4 regions of the Dolichospermum compactum NIES-806 genome follow, and region 2 is predicted to be linked to each of the others. Evidence: predicted binding sites of a transcription regulator. Region 2 holds the regulator's gene; each other region holds the start of a gene.

Region 1 (4,221 bases), 1.3 Mb from region 2:
GGTATAGATAATATCCAAACTCCCATTGTCAATCTTGAACTCTAGTTGTGCCTCGATTTGCGGTGTTATCTTAGGTCCAAAGTGCAATAAGGATTGAGCGTAACCGGATATGCCGATATATTGTTGAAGTCGTCCGGCCATCATCTCATTCAGCATCTTAAAAAAGGAAATGAGATTACTTTTACCTGCTCCATTAGCTCCAATCAATATGTTTAAAGGACGCAACTCAAGATCCATTGTCTTAATGGACTTGAATCCCTTGATAATTACTCGTTGTAGCATGATCAACAATTAGTTTTTATACAAAATAATTATATATGTAGACGACGTACAAGGATTGAAAAAAGGTGCGTTAGGCTAAAGCCATAACACACCCCAATTAAACTAGATCACAAATAAAACTAAGGATACAAGCCCCGATCATTCAAAGCTTGCGCGACTCTACCTACACCCAAAGTATAAGCAGCTAACCGCAGATTTACCCCCCGTGCTTGCGACTCATGAATCACCTTGCGGTAAGCCTGAACCATCAAATGTTCCATTTCCCGGTTGACTCGTTCTTCGTCCCAGAATAGATAGGAAAGACCTTGTACCCATTCTAAATAACTGACCACCACACCCCCAGCATTGGCTAAAATATCCGGTAACACGGTGACACCTTGGGCTTCTAGAACGCGGTTAGCTTCCAAAGTCACTGGACCATTAGCCGCTTCTGCGACAAATTGGGCTTTGATTTGATGGACATTTTCTGCGGTAATTTGGTTTTCCAAAGCGGCAGGAATCAGGACATCACAAGGTAAAGTTAATAAGTCTGCATTACTAATGGGTGTTCCTTGGGGAAATCCCACCACACTGCGATGGTTGGCCGCAGCGTAGGCTTTGACAGCAGAAATATCAAGACCATTTTCGGCAAAGATACCCCCACTAGCACTGGAAACAGCGATAATTTTTGCTCCTTGTTGGTGTAGTAATTCGGCGGCTGCCCCACCTACATTACCGAAGCCTTGAATTGCTACCCTGACTCCTACCAGGGATTTACCGTGATCGGCGATCGCTTCACGAACAATAATCATCACACCGCGTCCAGTCGCCATTTCTCGTCCCAGGGAACCACCAATAGATAAGGGTTTACCTGTAACTACTCCGGGGACAGAATGACCAACATTGACAGAGTAAGTATCCATCATCCATGCCATTTCCCGCGCTGATGTTCCCATGTCTGGTGCGGGTATATCTACGGATGGTCCAATGTCTTTAATTAATTCACTAATATAACGACGACTAATGCGTTCTAATTCCCCCACACTGAACTCTTTGGGGTCTATGGGAATTCCGCCTTTGCCACCACCGTAGGGAATGCCTAACAATGCACATTTCCAAGTCATGAGCATGGCTAAGGCGGATACTTCTCGTAATGTCACTGCTTCATGGTAGCGAATACCACCTTTATAGGGTCCTAAAATATCGGAATGTTGTACCCGATGTCCAGCAAAAACCCGCACTTCCCCACTATCCATTCTTATGGGAATGGAAACTGTGACAACTTTTCGAGGGTGACTGAGTATTTCTACGATACCTTGATCTAATTTTAATTCTTTAGCAGCCCATTCTAAATAGCTACAGGCTTGATCATAAGGGCAAATATGCGCTGGAGAATGATTTTCTATAAGTGGAAGAGACGTTGTCACCATAATACCTACTCCTCATCACCGTATGTTTGTGAACCGAACTGATATGGTTAGCTTACCCTCTTTTTTGAAAAAGATGTCAATTTTGTAGTTTCTGTTACAATTTTATTTTGATTTGTATGCTGTAAGACGCTTGGGCAGATAAACTATAAAAATATCTAAATTTTGGCGTTGCTGATTAAGGATATGAATTTTAGTCTCACGCAGAGGCGCAGAGGCGCAAAGAGTAAGAGTTTCAAAGGTTTGATTTGGTAATTTTATACCTCAATATGGCTGATACGCCACGCAGGCTATCAGCAACACCTGAAATTTCGATGACTTGGTTGGGTGACGCAGAAGCTTTTCCCCAACCTATATTAATTAAATGAATGTTTCAGGTGTAAAACTCCCGTGTAATCCGTAGGGAATATGATGTTTGAGGTGTAGTCTTGCAATTTCACCTTTTTCCAAATTTACAGCATCTAAAATTACCACATCTGAACGATGATGTTCTGCATCATAAACTAAAGCTATTAACCACCCATCATCTTCTGTTTGGGAATTTGGACGAGGAATAAAAATTGGTTCACCGATGAAACCTCCTGGTGCAGCACTCCATAATTGTCTTTGTTGTGACTCTAAATCAAGTTTGAAAATTGCTTGTAGGGGTGCATTTCCCGTTGATTTATGAGCCGCAGCCGTGTATAGATAACGATAGGATTTACCGACATGATTAGGGTGAATTGTGGGAAATTCACAAGATCGATCATCTATTAAATGATTTTCTACGGTATTGGTTTGTAAATTGAGATTAAATCGCCAAAGTTTGCCAGGAGAATTAGCATCAAAATCTGTTTCTCGATAATCGCTATTGGGTTCAACTTCTGGCAATGATTCATAGCAAATAGAATCAATGATAATTTCATTACCCACTTCAAAAGCATTAACATGATGGAAAATAAAACCTGCCTGAGTTTCTAAAATTTTGATTTTTTTAGTTGGGTTTTGGCGAGGAATAATGATGATTTTTGTAGGTTGATTTTTTTGGACTTTAATACATTGGGCGGCGCTAGATATTCCCAAAGCAAAAGGTATGGGGTTAAAACTAACAGGATTTTGGAAGAAAATACAGTAATTTTCTGTAATCACAAAATCATGAATGAAGCAAAAACCAGCAACGCTATGATTTTGTTTATTGGTGATTTCTCCGTCGGTATTTAACTCAAATATGTTAATTGTAGTTGATAGTCCTGGAGTAATAGCGAAATTAACTAATGTACCATTTGCATCAATTCGCGGGTGGGCGCTAAAGGCTTCCCCTGTAGATAAAACACCGTTAAAGTATTCATTTCCTAATGTTTCTAGAGTGTGCGGATTAAGTAAATAGGGTTCGGATGCTTCCCATAGTGCTAATAGTTTTTTACCCCAATAAATTACATTAGTATTAGCAATATGTTTGATTTTGAAATCAAAGATATTAGCTAACCAACCGCCCGGTTTTTGTGTACCAAAAACACCACGATAAAGAATTTTACCCGCTTTTTTTTCTGCTAAATAACCTGCTGTGGTAACAAAGCGGTTACGAAAATGGGCGCGGCCATTGGTAAATGTAATGCGGCTAATCATGCCATCACCGTCAAAGGGATGATGTAATTTTTCGCCATTAATATCTAGTAAACCAGGTCCATTTCTAAATAATGTTCCTTGCAATTCTGGCGGTATTTCCCCTTCTATATCATCAATCCAGTAATCAAATTCCTGGTGAAGAGATTCATATCCTCCTTGCCAATCTTTGAGAGTGTAGGATTTTTGGAGGTTTTGCTGATCTTGAGGTTCTAATATTTGCATTTTTTGTTGGCTATGGTAAAGTTTTTCAAAAAATCAGGGATGTAAATATAGAGATAAATCTAATTGTCTTCGAGATTTTTATCTATTAACTAATTACATCATTATCAATTCTAGCATCTGGTAGCAATTTAACAAAAAATATTGGTATCAGAGAAGCACAGTTAGTGAGAATGATTAATAACCACAGGGAGTCAAATTGATATTCTGTGATTCCTAACCATTTCATCATTATTGATCCTAATGCGTAGGAAACTGTTCCTGCTACATTAAATACAGACATGATTAAAGCAAAAAATGTGGCTTCTATACCGGGAGGGCAAAGCTTTGTTGATAATACTAATATGGGCATGAATACAATTTGCCCAATCACAGTAATAATCAAACTATCACCTAAGCTAAACCAATGATCATCTATGCCTAACATTCTGTTGGTGTGAGTTACTAATAATAAATTCGTCATTCCTAAAGCTGTGGATAGGAAAATACCCGCAGTAATCATAGTTCTAAAGGGAATGTGTTTAAAGTAACGTTGAAAAGCCCAAACTCCAATTAGGGAAGCAAAACTCGTCACTAACCGAATTCGTCCTAAAAATTCTGGTTGAAAGTGGAGTTCATTAATTGTGAAATAGAAGAATGCTGATTCGGTTTTTGGTGTAGCGTGCCAAATAAATATAAATAATGTGGGCAACCAAATTGTTTTTTGAGT
Region 2 (4,221 bases):
TAGAACTGGGAATTGTTTCTGCTCGCCGGGAATCAATTTCTACCGCTATTCGCATGGCTCTAGCAAAAGCTTTGAATGTGGCTTCAATAACATGATGGGAATTAATTCCATCCAATTGGCGAATATGTAGGGTCATTTGGCTATGATTCACCAATGCCACAAAAAACTCTCGCACTAACTGGGTATCATAAGTTCCCACCCGTTGAGTAGGAATTTCTAAACCATAACTGAGATGAGGTCTACCAGAAAAGTCTAAAGCAACTTGTACCAAAGCTTCATCTAAAGGCGCAAGAAAATTCCCAAACCGGACGATTCCCTTTTTACTACCCAAAGCTTGGAATAAAGCCTGTCCTAAAGTAATCCCCACATCTTCGTTAGTGTGGTGATCATCAATTTCCCAATCACCTTTAGCTTGAATATCCAAATCAAAAAGCCCATGAGAGGCAATTTGATGGAGCATATGATCTAAAAAGGAAATACCTGTCGAGACTTTACATATTCCTGTCCCATCAAGATTGATAGTAACGTGAACATTTGTTTCACCAGTAGTGCGGTGAACTGAAGCTATCCGAGGCGTTTGATAATTAGTCATTTGTCATTTGTCATTTGTTAGTTGTCAGTTGTCAGTTGTCAGTTGTCAGTGTTACTTCTGATTCCTGATTCCTGACTCCTGACTTCTTAATTCTGCCGTATTACATTCCCATAATTTCATATCCCGCATCTACATACAGGATTTGTCCAGTAATACCGCTTGCTAAATCACTGCATAAGAAAGCTGCTGTATTACCTACTTCTAATTGAGTAACGGTGCGACGGAGAGGGGCTAATTGTTCAACATGATGAATCATATCTAAGATACCACCAACTGCTGAAGATGCTAAGGTGCGAATTGGTCCAGCAGAAATACCATTAACGCGAATATTGTCGGGACCCAGTTCTGCTGCCAAATACCGGACACTGGCTTCTAAACCAGCTTTAGCAACACCCATGACATTATAGTTAGGAATTGCGCGAACTGCTCCCAAATATGTAAGAGTAATAATACTTCCACCTTCAGTCATCAAAGGTTTGGCTGCACCGCTTAACTGTACAAGTGAATAAGTGCTAACTTCTAACGCTGTATTGAAACCAGAACGAGAAGTTTGACTAAAACCTCCGGTCAAATCTTCTTTTTTTGCAAAGGCCAAACAATGCACTAGAATATCTATTTTCCCCCATTCTTGCCGGATGGTTTCAAAAGTAGATTGAATTTGCTCGTCATTTTCAACATTGCAGGGCAAAAATAGGCTAGGAGTGAGCGGTTCTACCAATTCAGAAACTTTTTTTTCCATTTTACCCTTGTCATCTGGCAAGTAGGTAATGCCCAAATTAGCCCCAGCTTTGTGTAGTTGTTGGGCAATTCCCCAAGCGATAGAACGGTTATTGGCAATACCTGTAACTAGGGCATTTTTTCCTGATAGATTGAGCATAGAAATTGCTAATTTAATTCATCATTAGGAGCATACTAGAATCTGAGCCTAGTTTGACTGCATTAGGCTAGGGATTTTTCAAAATGCTCCAGGAGTAGGCAGTAAGTCCCAAAAAACTATGCCCATGTTTACAAAAATTCTCAAGAAATTGACAATTTTTAGAGGCAAAACTTTTGGAGTATAATTAGTGAAACTACTTATCAATAATTACTAGCTAAACGGAACAACAATTATGTATCATAATAACCGAAAGGGGAGGAATTCTGCGTTTGAGTATAGGAAAAAACAGAAAGGTTAATGGTGATTTATTGATTTTTCGGGTGTATTCTTAGGTAATTAGTTTTTGTTTTTCTGGCATTGGGTAGGGGAAGGGAGAAATGATAGTGACACAAGATAAAGCCCTAGCAAATGTTTTTCGTCAAATGGCGACCGGGGCTTTTCCTCCGGTTGTGGAAACATTTGAGCGGAATAAGACGATCTTTTTTCCGGGAGATCCTGCTGAACGAGTTTATTTTCTTCTCAAGGGTGCTGTAAAACTGTCAAGGGTGTATGAGGCAGGAGAAGAAATAACGGTGGCTCTGCTACGAGAAAATAGCGTCTTTGGTGTGCTGTCGTTGCTGACAGGCAATAAGTCTGATCGATTTTATCATGCAGTGGCATTTACTACTGTAGAATTACTTTCAGCCCCGATTGAACAAGTTGAACAGGCACTGAAGGAAAACCCAGAGTTATCAATGTTAATGCTGCGAGGTCTTTCTTCGCGGATTCTACAGACGGAGATGATGATTGAAACTCTTGCTCACCGCGATATGGGTTCAAGGTTAATTAGTTTCTTGTTGATTCTTTGTCGAGATTTTGGCGTTCCTTGCGCTGATGGTATTACCATTGATCTGAAGTTATCTCATCAGGCGATCGCTGAGGCAATTGGCTCTACTCGCGTTACAGTCACTAGACTGCTGGGAGATTTACGCGAGAAGAAAATGATTTCCATTCATAAAAAGAAGATTACTGTGCATAAACCTGTTGCTTTAAGTAAGCAATTTACGTAAGCATTCAGCCGTCAGTGGGTTGTTGAGAAGGGTATTTAAACCACACCTCAACAACATTCAGCCTCTACGAGGTGGAAAAATTAAACTCAGAATTAGCTGAATGCTAAATGCTGATAGCTTGTTGAAAGCTATGGGTAAATGGAGTTGGCACGGCTTCTATTTTTGAGGTAATGGGGTCTTAGGGTCTCCCTAAGTAGCGTCACTACCAGAGAGATTAAACCGTTAATGTGGAGGAAAGTCTCAAAATTGTATAATTCCTACTTTGGCCTAACTCCATTTACTCACAGACAATGGTTGAACCTAGTAGGCTGTATCGGTCAGCATTGCGGTAGTTAAAAATGGCCACCGGGTACATCCTTATTGCAGCAATTCTTATTTTGGGAGGCGTAATTGCCACCGTGGGCGATCGCATCGGCACACGAGTTGGCAAAGCCCGTCTCTCACTCTTCAATTTACGTCCGAAAAAAACTGCTGTAATTGTGACTATTTTTACAGGCGGTCTGATTTCTGCATCAACTTTAGCAATTCTTTTTGCGGCTGATGAGGGATTGCGAAAGGGCGTATTTGAATTAGAAGATATTCAAAGAGATTTGGGGAACAAACGAGAACAACTAAAAATCGCAGAAGCGCAAAAAAGCCAGGTAGAAGGTGAGTTAAACAAAGCTAGAGAAGAAAAAAGTCAAGCACAAGAAGAATTACAGAAAATTAATAAGTCATTACAGGCAGCAAATACTAAACAAAAGACCACACAAGCTCAACTCAATCGCACTCTTAATCAGCAAGCTAAAACCCAAGCCCGACTTAATGAAACTCAAATCCGTCTTGGGGGAATTGCCATCATGTATCAACAGGCAAGAAGTGAATTACAAACTCTTTATAATCAGCGACAAACATTACAAACGGCAGTAGAAGAGTTAAAGGCGGAACGGAAAAGATTATACGCTGAAGCCAAACAGGCTATTGATGAAGCGAAGACGGTGATTGAAAAACGCGATCGCAAAATTGCTAAATTAGATAAACTTATTCAAAATCGTAACCTCGAAATTAAACAACGAGAAGAAGTTATTATAACTAGAGAATCTCGCTTGAAAGAATTAGAGAAACAACAACAATTTTTAGAGCAGGAAGTAGCCAGACTAGAAAAATATTATCAGTCCTACCGTGACCTCCGCTTGGGTAAACTAGCCTTAGTGAAGGGTCAAGTAATAGCGGCAGGGTTAATTACTGTGGACAAGCCTGATGCAGCACAGCAGGCAATTATCCAAATTCTTCAGGAAGCTAACCGCAATGCTAATATTCAATTAACCGAACCTGGTGGTACACCAGAGAATAAGGAAATACTCCGTATTACCAAAGATAAAGTTGAACAGTTAATCGCACAAATTAAAGATGGTCGAGAATATGTAGTGCGAATTTTCTCCGCAGGTAATTATGTCAGAGGCGAAAAGCAAATAGAATTTTTTGCAGATGCAGCGAGAAATCAACTCGTATTTTCATCAGGGGAAGTGCTGGCTACTACTACAGCGGATTTAAAAAATATGACATCTGAACAAATGCGTCAACGCTTAGATTTACTAATTTCCGCTTCCCAATTTCGCGCCCGCAATGCGGGAATTGTCGAAAGTGTCCAAATAGAAGGGACTTTTCTGCGTTTTATTAGCCAATTACAGCAGACGGAACAAGAAGTAGAAATCAAAGCTGTA
Region 3 (4,221 bases), 780 kb from region 2:
TTAGAACCTGTAGGTGGTGCAGCAGCGGGGGCTTTAGCTAGTATACTATTACGGAAACCAAAAGCTGCTGTTTTTGTGCTAAGACCAGAACAGGATTTAGATATTACGCTGACTTCAACTTTAGTGATAACTCGTTAATAGACTGGATTTCATGATACAAGTAATAAGGCGATTTTATGCTGAATCATGGTAAGCGATCGCTTTATTTTTATAAATGTCTATGTTCTTAGCAACAAAAAAAAGACATGAGCAGATAGTTACTTTGAAGAATTTACAATCAAAAACAGCATTATTTATGGCTTTAGGTATCACATCTACTGCCACTTTACCTTTAATTATAGCAAATCAAGTTTTTGCTCAAACCTCTTTTACTGATGTTCAATCTAGCTACTGGGCATCACAATTTATTCAAGAATTATCAAGACGAGGTATTATTGCTGGTTTTCCTGATGGTAGTTTTCGTGCCGAAGAGGCAGTAACCCGCGCTCAATTTGCGGCTATGCTCAATAAGGCTTTTAATAAATGGGAAAAATAGTGTTGATTTAATCCTGATTGAACCTAATACGGATTTAAAATTAACAATAAGTCAAGACTTGCAAATTCCTTGAAGATATGTTTTAAAAATGATTGTGATTAGTTAGTGTCAAATTCTTACTTAAAATCATAAATTCCTGTCAGCTAATTAACGGCCAGCAACCAAATTATAAAGGTAGTTCCTGGGGCATAAGGTGATGTGATGACTGAGTTGATTGCCGGACTAAAAACCTCGATGTTTCCGTGCATTTCTACTATTAACTGTTTAGCAATGGCGATTCCTAGGCCAGTTCCCGGAATTTCTGTTTTTGCCTGTACACCTCGGTAATGTCTTTCTCCTAGATGTTTTAAGTCTTCTGGAGGAATACCTGGACCTGTATCACTAATAGCAATACCTTGTAAATTTCCTTTTTGTTGCCCACATTGGACTAATATCTTACCTCCAGATGGCGTATATTTTAAAGCGTTATCCAGGATGTTACTCAAGACTTCTTGTAAGGCTTTCTCATTGACTATTGCTAAGGGTAAGTGAGGAGAAATTTCTGTGATTAATTGTAAATTTCTTTCTTGAGCAATGGCTTGTGCAGATATTAATAAAGGTGCTAATAAATCTACTAAGAAACAATTAGTTAATTGTTCTCCTGTTCCGGGTAATAATAACGCAGGTTTAGCTGCTTTTTGCACATTTGCGTTAATAACTACTTTTGATTCTGGTAGAGGTAAAGGTTCTAAATCTGCTGTATTTAAATCAATTACTTGATCAAATTGTTTTAATAGTTCTTGTAAGCGATCGCTCTCCCGGACTATACTGGTGGCGACTTCCCGATTAGGATCAACCGGTAGCATTCGTTTAAATAGTAATTTCCCAAAGGTGCGGACAGCAGTTAAGGGGTTACGAAATTGATGTAAGAGATTATCTAATAAATCCCGTTGTCTCTCTTGGAGAATTTGTTCCTGCTGGAGTTGATGTTGCAACCATGCCTGGCGCTGGTCTAAAATGCAAGCGATCGCTAAAGTCTTAGCAATGCGTTCAATCTCCCTTTCCTCGCGTTCATTCCATTCCCTATCTTCCCTCGCCGTCACCAATAACCCCATCATCACACCTTCATAAATCAAAGGTAAAACAATTTGGTTATGACTAAGCAAATATTCATCTTGTGCATTGTGTAAATTTTGTTTTCCTGTTGCTGCCGATTCCGCTGATTCATGGGAGGATATTGGAGTCGGTTTTAACAATCTCATTTGCTGATTGGGTAACGATAAAACATTAGCTAACTTTACAGGATAACCTTCCCCCACTTCACTATATTCATCACTGGAATTTAATGCTATAGTCTCTGGATACACCATTACCGGAATTAGTTGCGCCTCCCCTGTAGATTTTTCTACTAGTTCTTGTGTCAAATAAACAACAGTAAAGCCTGCTCCCATCCCTTGGGTTAGCAGATCCATTTGCTCTCGACATAGAGCAAGAAAATCAGAACTGGCAGACATTAGCATGAGTTCAGGAATCTAGAAGGAGTCAGGAAGAACGAAGAAGGAACAAGGAAATTATCCAGTCCCCAGTCCCCAATCAAGGTTTATAGCTATCTAGTTTAGTCTGGTAATGGATGATTGGTAAGGAGTAATGGCTGAAAAGTCAGCAATTTTTTTAATTTTTAATTCTTCATTTTTCAGAGTTTTCCCCCAGTTGTATCAAAACATTAAAAACTCTTGATTTTTTAAGATAGAACTTATATGATGACGACGGATTTTGTAGCCATAACTACAGTCTATAGCTTGAAACAGGAGGACAATAGGTTGGCAAGGAGACGCAAGCGGAAGAGCCGTCGTAGGCAGGAAGGACGGCGCATACTTGAGCATATCCCTCAGTACAGCATTGAAAGTGGCGAAGATAAGCCTGTGACAGCAGCAAGAAAGTTCATTCAAGCTGAAGGTATTTTGCCACCTGCGCTGCTACTAGTAAAACGCAATGAACATACAACGGACCGTTATTTCTGGGCGGAAAAAGGTCTGTTTGGCGCTCAATACGTAGAAGAGAATCATTTTTTGTTCCCTAGTCTCAGGATTTTAGAATCACCAACAGCACCAGCGCCAGAACCTGTCGCTGTTGCTGTTGCTAGTAACTAAACAACAAATGACCATCATATCTTGTAAATGTGACTTCTGAATCTGTGAATAATTAACTGGCAATTGTTACCAGTTTGTTCAAAAATTTCATTTTTTTTAATTTTTTGGTTGAAATTGCCAGTCAGGTTTAAATACATTCTCTCAAGTCATGGCATAATTAATCCTTCATTAATCTACAACAGATTAGATGAATCAGTTTGTTATCAGCTTATACAAAAGAGAATAGCGACAGAGCCAAGGTCATCCAAAAAACGAAGCATGAATTATTTATGCTCTCACTAATTTGGACTACTATCAAACTCTGTCCGCCAATTTAAATTTTTCCTCATGACATACCAAGCATCAGGAAGATTAACGGCACTAGCAGAATTTTCTCTTCTCCCCTACTGCTGATTTCCTCAAAACTTGAGTCAGAAGCCTACATGAATGTAGATAATGCTAGTTTTCACCCCCAAAATCAATCAAGTGTCCAGCGTCTTTAGCTGTAATGCCCTTTGTAACTCAGCCAGTTCATCTCTATGGGCAGTTACAGTGATTGTACTTGAGAAGTTTTGCCCACTTGGGATATTTTCCATCTTGAGTGACACCTTCTCAAGTCTTCCAGATTTTTTCCAGTACAATAATCCACTTAAAGGCGAAAACAGGATTATTACTAGAAAAAATTGGCCAAAATCGGGCAAAAGCATTGATAGAACCAACGCCAAACAACCCAAACCTACGGCTGCTAATATAGTCAAAAATATAGCTAGAAACCAGCTAGGGCTAACCAATCCTTCAAAAGTGACTTGATTTTTAGCAGAATCTACCGCTGAAACTCGATAAGCACGAGAGCGAAAATACTCCTTTAATGCAGCCATTAATGTATTCTCATCCTGTTCTGAAGTCAATTGCATCACTTCTGTACGATCCTTAGTCGAAGCGCGTATAAAGAAAAATAATCCAACTGATAACAGAAAAGTTAAGAGGAACGTAGATTGAGAAACAGTAGAATTCATAACTAATTTTTACGTCTGAAATTTTCAGTAGACTTAACCCATTATCAATTATTCTGGAAATAGGTAACAGCTAACAAACAACAAACGGAAGTTGTTCTTAATTTTTAAGTTTTAATTTTTATATGACGCAAAACTCCGAAACACCATCATATAACCTTCGGGCTATAGCCCAACAATTTCGCCTAGCAGGTTGGATTAGTTTATGGATTCAGTTGGTATTAGGTGTAATTTCTGGAATAATTGTCTTGTTATTTGGCATTTTTAGTCAAAAAGCAGGTAGCCCCAGTAACAATCCAGGAACGGGCTTTGGCGTGTTTTTAGCAATTTGTGGCATACTTCTGTTGGGTGCTGGTATTTACTTAGCTTATCGCTACACTAGAATTGGCAAGAAATTAGAATCCCCTAATCCCACTAATCGCCCTCGTAAGGTGGAAACTGTGCAGGTATTACGTTTAGGTCTATGGATAAATTTAGGGGGAATATTAGTCACTTTATTGGGAGCGCAAGCGATCGTTGGTACACTAGTAGCCAGGTCTATATCTCCTCAAGCAGTAACTACTCA
Region 4 (4,221 bases), 390 kb from region 2:
ACCGTTTACAAAGCCTATCTGCGGACATTGTATTTAATCGCCGCATTGATGTGAAAGCCCTAATTAGCGATCGCTATCCCCTACAAAACTTACCACAAGCCGTAGACCAAGCGATCGCCCCCACAGCCGAAACTTACAAAATTTTAATCTATCCCTAAATCAATTGAGGATTTGGGGATTAATCCTATTAATCCTTAAATCCTGGAAATCCTGATTCTGACAACTACAAAACCTACCACAAGCCGTAGACCAAGCAATACCCTGTTTAATCATTGATAGTAGTTCGTTTTTTAATTCGGTTTCTGTGAGTTGAGGTTTACTAATTGTGTCAATTGTGTCAAGTTATTTTTTTTACATAGGGCTACAACCCAGTTATACTATGACTTCCAAAATTGTTATTAACGAAATTTCCTTAACTTCGTTAAATTCGTACATACTGAATTACTGATCTGATATAACTTGGAAACAACGTTATCCCATTGGAGAATATTTTAAAAGTTGTATCCCGTAATTTTCATCACATTATTCAGCATAGAGGAAATATAATCATATCAATCCTATTCATTTAAGATTCTGTAGTTTACGCTACAGATTTTTGTGTTATGATCTGATTGCGGGAAATAGTAAATTATTTCTTAGTAAACAAATATGAGGAGGTAGTGTCATGTCTATTCAAGAAAAAGCTCGTCAATTGATGGTGCGTCAACATCAGCAAGCTAAAAACCGTCAGCAATCCATGCTAATGCGTGCTGCACAAGAACTTGGTTTACATGAAGGAATGTCTCACTATTGGAATCCCATTCAAGGTAAAATGGATTCAGCTACCCAGACACTTTATGGACGTAGCCAAGCAACTATGAGTTAAGTGACAAAGAAAGCCACCCAAGAGGGTGGCTAAAAAATACTACTTTTACTACTTATTGCAATTAGCAATCGTAATATAAGAAGAATTCATAAGGATGTGGACGCAATTGCATTTGCTTAACTTCGTTAGCAACTTTGTAATCAATCCAATTTTGGATGAAGTCTTCAGAGAAAACGCCACTTTCAGTTAAGAAAGCGTGATCATTTTCCAAAGCTTCCAAAGCCAATTCTAAAGAACCAGGAGTAGAAGGAATCTTAGACAATTCTTCTGGAGAGAGTTCATAGATATTCTTATCTAAGGGTTCACCAGGATGAATTTTGTTTTTGATACCATCAATACCAGCACAAAGCATTGCCGCAAAAGCCAAGTAAGGATTAGAAGTAGCGTCTGGACAACGGAATTCTAACCGCTTGGCTTTGGGGTTGTCTCCAGAAAGAGGAATCCGCACAGAAGCAGAACGATTACCTTGGGAGTAAGCCAAGTTTACAGGTGCTTCATAACCAGGTACGAGGCGTTTGTAGGAGTTGGTGGTGGGGTTAGTGATTGCCAACAATGCTGGAGCGTGTTTGAGAATACCACCAATGTAGTAAAGTCCCATTTCACTCATACCAGCGTACTTGTTACCTGCAAATAGGGGCTGACCATTTTTCCAAATAGACTGGTGACAGTGCATACCAGAACCGTTATCACCAAAAATGGGTTTTGGCATGAAGGTAACGGTTTTGCCATATTTTCTGGCAACATTCTTGATGACATACTTATAAGTCATCAACCAATCAGCAGCTTCAATTAACTTACCAAATTTGAACCCAAGTTCGCACTGACCACCTGTTGCAACTTCATGGTGTTGCTTTTCAATGGGTACGCCACAATCTTTCATTGTTAGCAGCATTTCTGTCCGCATATCTTGAAAGCTGTCAGTGGGAGGTACGGGGAAGTAACCTTCCTTAACGCGGGTTTTGTAACCAAGGTTAGGGCTTTCTTCTCTACCAGTATTCCAACGTCCTTCTACGGAATCTACGTAGTAGTAACCAGAGTTGGTGGTTTGGTCATAGCGAACATCATCAAAAATGAAGAATTCAGCTTCAGGACCAAAGAAAGCAGTGTCACCAAGTCCAGTGGAAGCTAGATAATCTATTGCCTTTTGGGCAATAACGCGAGGGCAACGGTTGTACCATTGTCCAGTGCGAGGTTCTTTAATACTACAGATGATACTTAGAGTTGGTTCTTTCATGAACGGGTCAATCCAAGCAGTGTTGGGATCGAGTACCATTGTCATGTCAGATTCTTCGATGCCTTTCCAACCCCGAATACTAGAACCATCGAAGGGAACACCATCAGAGAATGAACTTTCATCAATCTGGTCTTGGTACATGGTCAAATGTTGCCAAGTTCCCAGTGTATCAATGAATTTCAGATCAATCATCTGAATTTTTTCGTCTTGAATCTTTTTCAAGATTTCTTTTGGGGTTGTCATTTTTACTTTACTCCTGATGTATCCAATTATCCAATATAAACCCAAAGTCTGCTCAACCTCAAGCCTTTACGCTAACCCAAGTTGTCACACACCACCTGGAATATCGTAAATAGTTAACTTCACATGGTTTTGTCATGTTTGTTACAGATTGCCTGGATTACAGGTTATGTTAACCTTTCTTTTTTAATTTTTACAAAACTAGAAAATTCATGATCATGGGTCAACTTTGGCATAAAATCCTTAGATAGCAGATGGATAGTTTTTGTGCCAGGGTCTATTTTATGTGAATTGGCACGGAATCTTGTTGGTGCGTAATTGCAGCCAAATTAATATCAAATCATAGATAACTAAATGATTGGGAGAAAAAAGAATGCGTGATGCCGTTACAACTTTAATTAAGAATTATGACGTAACCGGACGTTATTTTGACCGGAATGCCATTGATAGTCTTAAATCATACTTTGATAGTGGAACAGCTAGAGTCCAAGCCGCAGCCGCAATTAATTCCAATGCAGCCGCAATTGTCAAACAAGCTGGTGCAAAGTTATTTGAAGAACTACCAGAATTAATTCGTCCTGGTGGTAATGCTTACACAACTCGTCGCTTTGCAGCTTGTTTACGGGATATGGACTATTATCTGCGCTATGCTACCTATGCACTAGTGGCTGGTAATATGAATGTTCTGGATGAGCGTGTATTACAAGGACTCAGGGAAACTTACAATTCCTTGGGTGTACCCATTGGTTCAACTGTTCAAGGTATCCAAATTATGAAGGGTATCGTCAAGGAACAGGTGGGGGCTGCTGGTGTGGCTAATACCGCTTTTGTGGATGAGCCTTTTGACTATATCACTCGTGAATTGAGTGAGATTGATGTTTAATTCATAGACCTGGCGATTAGAAATCGCGGCTACACAAACAAAGTCCGCCTTCGCGGACTAAATACATATCGCACTTTGGCTTTTTTGGCAAGGTGCGTTTATTTTTTTTAATAATTGTCAGAATCAGGATTTACAGGATGTTTGTTTGAGTAATGTATTGTATATTACTGGATAGTAGATAAATTTGGTTGTTACATCTACCAATGCTGAGGAGAACATATACTAATGTTTTTGTCCTTGTGGTCTTTCAGCATCCATTCTTTTTTTGAGGTTTTCAAAGATTTCTTGTCTTTCCCTAGATTCTTCATCAGAAATATTTTGATATTCCTGGATTTGTTGTGCTAAAACTGCCATTGCTTTTTGATTTTTTTGGAGTTGTTCTTGTTGATTCCATGTTGATTTATGGGGGCTAACTGGGATATTTTGATCTAGTTTTGATTGCAAAATTATTTTCAGATTTTGAGCATCTGATGATTCTAAATTGATGGGATGAGGATATCCTTCTAAAATTAGTTGATAATCACTATCAATATTATTGTTATTGGGAATTAGGGCAATAAATCGGGTGATGTTGAGGATTTTACCGCTAGGAAGTTCTATGGAGGTGTTCATGGTATTCTCCTTTGTTTCACTAATTATTAAACAGTTCTTTAATTTTATCATGGATATTTTCCAAATTTGATCAAAATAGCCTGTTGCTTTGCCAGGGTTATTCGCGTTAGTGTGGCGTTAGCCATAACTCAACAAATGCGTTGCCAGGACGGGCAAGATGCCCATCCCACAAGATTGGATTATCTTTTTTGTGAAGTTCTCTAATTAAATTCGGTGATTAAAGTAGGTAACTATATGGTTCTTCTAGGGATTGTACGGTACTGGATTTAATGGCAGATAAATGACGTAGTAATAACTGGACTTGTTGCAGATTGGGACGATAGGAAAGATTGCCTTGTTTTTCAAATAGTGGTGGAGAGTTTATGCCTGTTTTCAGAGCATCAATCG

What was found. Region 2 encodes NtcA, which controls nitrogen genes in cyanobacteria. Its sites were predicted from a motif close to TNTGTANNNNNNNNTACANA; they were not measured.
Region 1: a site for NtcA is predicted at 1,773-1,792, ahead of CA730_RS11255 (Glu/Leu/Phe/Val family dehydrogenase). Genes of this name have one in related genera too.
Region 3: a site for NtcA is predicted at 2,287-2,306, ahead of CA730_RS13610 (DUF3155 domain-containing protein). Genes of this name have one in related genera too.
Region 4: a site for NtcA is predicted at 2,471-2,490, ahead of glnA (type I glutamate--ammonia ligase). Genes of this name have one in related genera too.

Annotation. Positions count from the first base shown of each region.
Region 1 is NZ_AP018316.1:2,349,028-2,353,248, forward strand. Features, by position in the region: gene CA730_RS11250 (AAA family ATPase) at 1-282, opposite strand, end outside; gene CA730_RS11255 (Glu/Leu/Phe/Val family dehydrogenase) at 402-1,691, opposite strand; gene CA730_RS11260 (carotenoid oxygenase family protein) at 2,049-3,515, opposite strand; gene CA730_RS11265 (folate/biopterin family MFS transporter) at 3,601-4,221, opposite strand, start outside.
Region 2 is NZ_AP018316.1:3,651,841-3,656,061, reverse strand. Features, by position in the region: gene hisB (imidazoleglycerol-phosphate dehydratase HisB) at 1-592, opposite strand, end outside; gene fabI (enoyl-ACP reductase FabI) at 693-1,469, opposite strand; gene ntcA (global nitrogen regulator NtcA) at 1,847-2,518, shown strand; gene CA730_RS17205 (DUF3084 domain-containing protein) at 2,857-4,221, shown strand, end outside.
Region 3 is NZ_AP018316.1:2,872,354-2,876,574, forward strand. Features, by position in the region: gene CA730_RS13595 (conjugal transfer protein TrbI) at 1-138, shown strand, start outside; partial or broken gene CA730_RS13600 (S-layer homology domain-containing protein) at 221-523, shown strand; gene CA730_RS13605 (sensor histidine kinase) at 679-2,034, opposite strand; gene CA730_RS13610 (DUF3155 domain-containing protein) at 2,335-2,664, shown strand; gene CA730_RS13615 (cofactor assembly of complex C subunit B) at 3,126-3,659, opposite strand; gene CA730_RS13620 (DUF3611 family protein) at 3,782-4,221, shown strand, end outside.
Region 4 is NZ_AP018316.1:4,045,887-4,050,107, reverse strand. Features, by position in the region: gene CA730_RS18815 (zinc-dependent dehydrogenase) at 1-158, shown strand, start outside; gene CA730_RS18810 (hypothetical protein) at 665-865, shown strand; gene glnA (type I glutamate--ammonia ligase) at 927-2,342, opposite strand; gene apcB (allophycocyanin subunit beta) at 2,713-3,222, shown strand; gene CA730_RS18795 (hypothetical protein) at 3,445-3,834, opposite strand; gene CA730_RS18790 (hypothetical protein) at 4,052-4,221, opposite strand, start outside.